DNA from 2 places in the Arthrobacter sp. 3Tela_A genome. Region 1 is predicted to be linked to the other one. Evidence: riboswitches for the same ligand, from Rfam matches in the RefSeq annotation. Region 1 holds a riboswitch; the other holds the start of a gene.
What was found. A riboswitch is a leader RNA that binds a small molecule or an ion and turns the genes downstream of it on or off. The one in region 1 is predicted to bind cyclic di-AMP.

Region 2: linked by a shared signal. The riboswitch ahead of TVC13_RS10025 (LysM peptidoglycan-binding domain-containing protein) and the one ahead of TVC13_RS11710 (M23 family metallopeptidase) in region 1 are both predicted to bind cyclic di-AMP.

The regions. Positions count from the first base shown of each region.
Region 1 is NZ_JAXIOM010000037.1:22,271-24,443, reverse strand. Features, by position in the region: gene TVC13_RS11715 (metal-dependent transcriptional regulator) at 10-711, shown strand; cyclic di-AMP (ydaO/yuaA leader) riboswitch at 797-1,011, shown strand; gene TVC13_RS11710 (M23 family metallopeptidase) at 1,015-1,782, shown strand; cyclic di-AMP (ydaO/yuaA leader) riboswitch at 1,908-2,064, shown strand; gene TVC13_RS11705 (NlpC/P60 family protein) at 2,069-2,173, shown strand, end outside.
Region 2 is NZ_JAXIOM010000029.1:679-2,851, reverse strand. Features, by position in the region: gene TVC13_RS10030 (MBL fold metallo-hydrolase) at 1-565, opposite strand, end outside; cyclic di-AMP (ydaO/yuaA leader) riboswitch at 861-1,026, shown strand; gene TVC13_RS10025 (LysM peptidoglycan-binding domain-containing protein) at 1,030-1,959, shown strand; gene TVC13_RS10020 (CarD family transcriptional regulator) at 2,125-2,173, shown strand, end outside.

The DNA of each region.
Region 1 (2,173 bases):
GGTACGGTCATGACGGACCTCATCGACACAACTGAGATGTATCTTCGAACCATCCTTGAGCTCGAAGAAGAGAACATCGTGGCCCTGCGGGCGCGCATTGCCGAGCGCCTGCGCCATTCCGGCCCAACCGTCTCCCAGACCATCGGGCGGATGGAACGTGACGGCCTGGTAGTCGTTTCCGGGAACCGCCAGCTGGAACTGACCGAGCTTGGACGGCGACGCGCCACCGAGGTAATGCGTAAGCACCGGCTGGCCGAGAGGCTGCTCGCCGACGTGATCGGACTCGACTGGGCGTACGTCCATGACGAGGCCTGCCGCTGGGAACACGTGATGAGCGAACGCGTCGAGCGCCGGCTGTATGACCTGCTGGGCAAGCCCACCGAATCCCCGTACGGAAACCCGATTCCCGGGTTGGAAGCCCTTGGCGGCGAAGCGGCCGTACCGCCGGCTGTTGCCTACCGGGACCTGCTGTCCGCCGTCGAGCTGGTCAGCTCGACGCAGCCGATGGTGCTGGAGCGTCTGGCCGAGCCGATCCAGGTGGACCCGGAGCTTCTGACCCAGCTGGATGAGGCCGGTCTGCGTCCGGGAGCGAGCATTACGGCTGAGGTCGTGGGTGGCTACATTTCCGTGCGCGTGCCGGGAATTGAAGGCGCCCTGGAACTGCCCGCAGAGGTGGCTTCCCACGTATTTGTCTCCGCGCCCGCTTCGTGACCTTCAGCTCCGGCAGGTAACGGAATGGTATCTTTTGGTCTTTTGCCCCTATAGTGGCATCTGACTACAGCAACAACACCGCTAACCGGTCCAACAGCCGAACCCTGCCACTGGACCGCAGGTGCAACCGTTCGCAGGCAGGGGCGGAGGACCCACCAACCGGCAGCAGCAATGCCTTGGGGTGAAGCCTTCGAGCAAGCGCAGGACCATCCGTTTACCTGGATTGTCCCGGGCATCGGGGGCCGAGTTTCTCTACTCGAATCCGACAGCTAACTTCGCAGGCTTTTAAAGAGAGGGAAACACTTGTCGAAGCATGCTGCTTCGGGCAGGCGCAGGGCCGAATTGCCGGCCGCTGAACTGCGTCCACGCACCGCCAGCCGGCCAGCCGGCCGGCGCCGCGCCGAACCTGTCCACCGTCCACTGGGCGGCACGGCCCAAAAATTCGCCATCACGGCTGCCGCGTCAGGGTTGGTCCTGACCGTCGCAATGCCGACGACGGCGGCGGCTACGGACCCGGCCATGGCGCCGGAACCGGCAGCCGCACCGGCCCCGGTCTCCGCGGATCCCAATGTGGTCCTGGATTTTGACCGCGCCGCGCTTACCTCCAAGTTCGACCCCGATGCCAAGCTCCGCGGACTAAGCGTCGCAGGAACCGACGTGACCCCGGCTGCGGCCAAGGGCACTCTGGCGACCCCGCTGAAGTCCGAACTTATCCAGACCTCATCCTTCGGCTACCGGGTCAGCCCCATCACGGGCACGGCGGGGGAACTCCACACCGGCCAGGACTACGCTGCTGCCTGCGGCACCGAGGTAACGGCTGCGGCAGCCGGAACGGTCAAGTCTGCCGGCTGGCACGAGTACGGCGGCGGGAACCGTGTGGTGGTCGATCACGGCAACGGCGTGGAGACCACCTATAACCACCTGTCAGCGATCAGCGTGTCCGTCGGGGACACCGTGGAGCGTGGACACCTGGTTGGCGCCAGCGGGACCACGGGGGCCTCCACCGGCTGCCATCTGCACTTCGAGGTACTCGTAAACGGCAATCCTGTCGATCCCCTCGGCTGGTTGTGACCCCGGCAATACCCTTTCGTGACCTGAGCGTGACATTTCCTTGATGTTGTTATATTCTCGTCACCGTGCCTGATTCGCCAAAGATCAGGCACTCTCGAACAGCTCGCCGAGCTCTGCCACTGTCCGAGATCCGTTCGCAAAATCGCATGGCAGAGGCGGGGGAACCAATTTCGGGTTTCGCAAGAAGCCCTAGGGGTTAAGTTGCCGGACTTAGCAGTCCAGCAACCGGGTGACTCCCATCCGAATCCGACAGCTCACCTCGCAGGCGTTGGGAGAGGCAAATACTGTGTCATCAGTCAATTCCGGCCGCCGTCGTGCCGCCACCGCGCCGGTAAGCCCGCTTACCGCGCTGTCCAAAGCCGTTACCGCCAACGCAGGATCCGTCGGCCGC
Region 2 (2,173 bases), on a different contig from region 1:
TGCGTTCGAGGGACTCCTCGGCGCGCGAAGCATCCGAGGTGAAGGCCGCGGGGCTCCGGACAGCTTCGCCGTGATCCGTTGCGGCGGCGTCGCCGATAAAGAGTGTTCCGGTACCTTCATGGAAGATGCTGATGTGCCCCGGGGTGTGGCCCGGAGTAGCGAGGACCTGGAGGTCCTGCACGGAGTCACCTTCCTCCATGGCCCGCACTTTCCGCGGTGACCGGATGTCCGGTGAATCCGGACCGCCGGCATAGATGGACGCCAGCGGTGCCTGCTCGGCGATGGCAAACAGTGACCCGATGTGGTCCATATGCAGATGGGTCAGGACGATGTCCCGAACATCCGTGAAGGTGCCTCCAAGGGCTTCAACAGCGTCCGCAATGGCGTTAGCTGCGTCAGGCATTCCTGTGTCAATGACCACAATGCCGCCGGGTTGAGCCACGGCATAGCAGCGTACGTCCGAAATCACCGGTTCCGGGCCGGCAAGACCGGCTGGAATACTCATCTCGCGGACAACTTCCTCAATGGGCAGACGGGATGATCCGCTGCTTGATTCCTGGTCCACAACCGCTCTCCTTCGCCGGAATGCAGGGGTTTAAGCGTAGTCCTACTGCGGCGTCCGCGTCCCGGTGTAGCTCCAGAATTCTGCGTCGGGAGGCCAGGCCGCATACCTGCTGCCAGCGGGATGCGGATGTGGCACCCGGGGAAGAACTCGACAGCGTGCTGTTTACTAGCATGAGTGACCCAGCAAACACAACGGCAACACGGTGCCGTTACCGAATTGCAATCAAAAAGAGATTGCTGTTAGTGTCCTTGGCATGCCGCAGACCTGATGCGGCGCCCCGGGCTTGTTACCTAGCTCTGCCGCTTGGCCGGGGTCCCTTTTGCAATACGACGGCAGGGGCGGGGGAACCAATTTTTTGGGTCCTTTGAATCCTTGGGGTTAAGCCGACCGGATGAGACCGGCGGCCGGGTGACTCCCATCCGAACCCGACAGCTCACCTCGCAGGTATAGGGAGAGGTAATACCTTGTCTTCTAAGAATCGCGGACGTCATTGCGCAGAGTCCAGCATCTGGACCACCATCGCAAAAGCAGCACCCGGTAAGGCACGCACCGTCACCGGCACCGCAGCAGCGGTTGTAGCAGGCTCAGGCCTCATGTTCGGCATGGCAGCACCGGCCCAGGCCAGCGCAGTCATCAACGAGGCACCGGCACCCGCCGCGGCGGCAAGCGCCTTCGTTGCTCCGGCAGCCCAGCCCGCAGTTGCCCCCGTAGCCGAAACTCCGGCTCCGGCTGCAGCCGTAACCCACACCGTAGTTTCCGGTGACACCCTGAGCGAAATCTCCGCCGCCTACGGCGTGAGCCTGGACAGCGTCCTGGCCCTCAACGGCCTGTCGCTGGAATCCATCATCTACCCCGGTGACGTGATCACTGTTTCCGGTGAAGCCGCAGCAGCCGCGCCCGCTGCGGCAGCCCCGGCAGAGACCTACGTTCCGGCTGAAACCTACGTCGCTCCGGCCCCGGCCCCGGTCGCGGCTCCGGCCGCAGCCTCATACACCGATCCCGGTACGTACGCCGACTACAGCAGCAACATCACCACCCAGTCCGTCACCCCGGCACCTGCTGCAGCAGCTTCCGGCAGCGGCGCGATCATGCTGAGCTCCGCATACGCCCAGCTGGGCGCTGCACAGGACTGCACCATCCTCGTTGAGCAGGCACTCCGTGCGGCCGGCCACTCGGTTGGTGACCTTTCCCCGGCACAGCTGGCCGCCTACGGCACCCCGGTGTCCAACCCCCAGCCCGGTGACATGATCTACTACGCCAACGGCGGAGCAGGTGTCCCCCACATCGCCATCTACATCGGCGACGGCCAGGCCATCCACAGCGGAATGAACGGCAACCAGACCGTTATCGCCACTGCGAACCTCGGCTCCGGCCCCGTCTACTACCGCGCATAGTCCGCGTTGCTGCCCGACCGCCGGGGGGCGCGGCCCGGGGCAGGGTGCCTCTTCCGGATTCCGGGAGGGGCACCCTGCTTTAAGCGCCCCGCGGCGAACGTATCCGGGCCCTGCGGACAACCAGCTCCCACCCGGGCCGGGTACATCTGCCCCGAACGTGAAATAATGGAAACTGCCAGACTCGCGGCTGCCGGAACCTTCACCCATGTGCTGG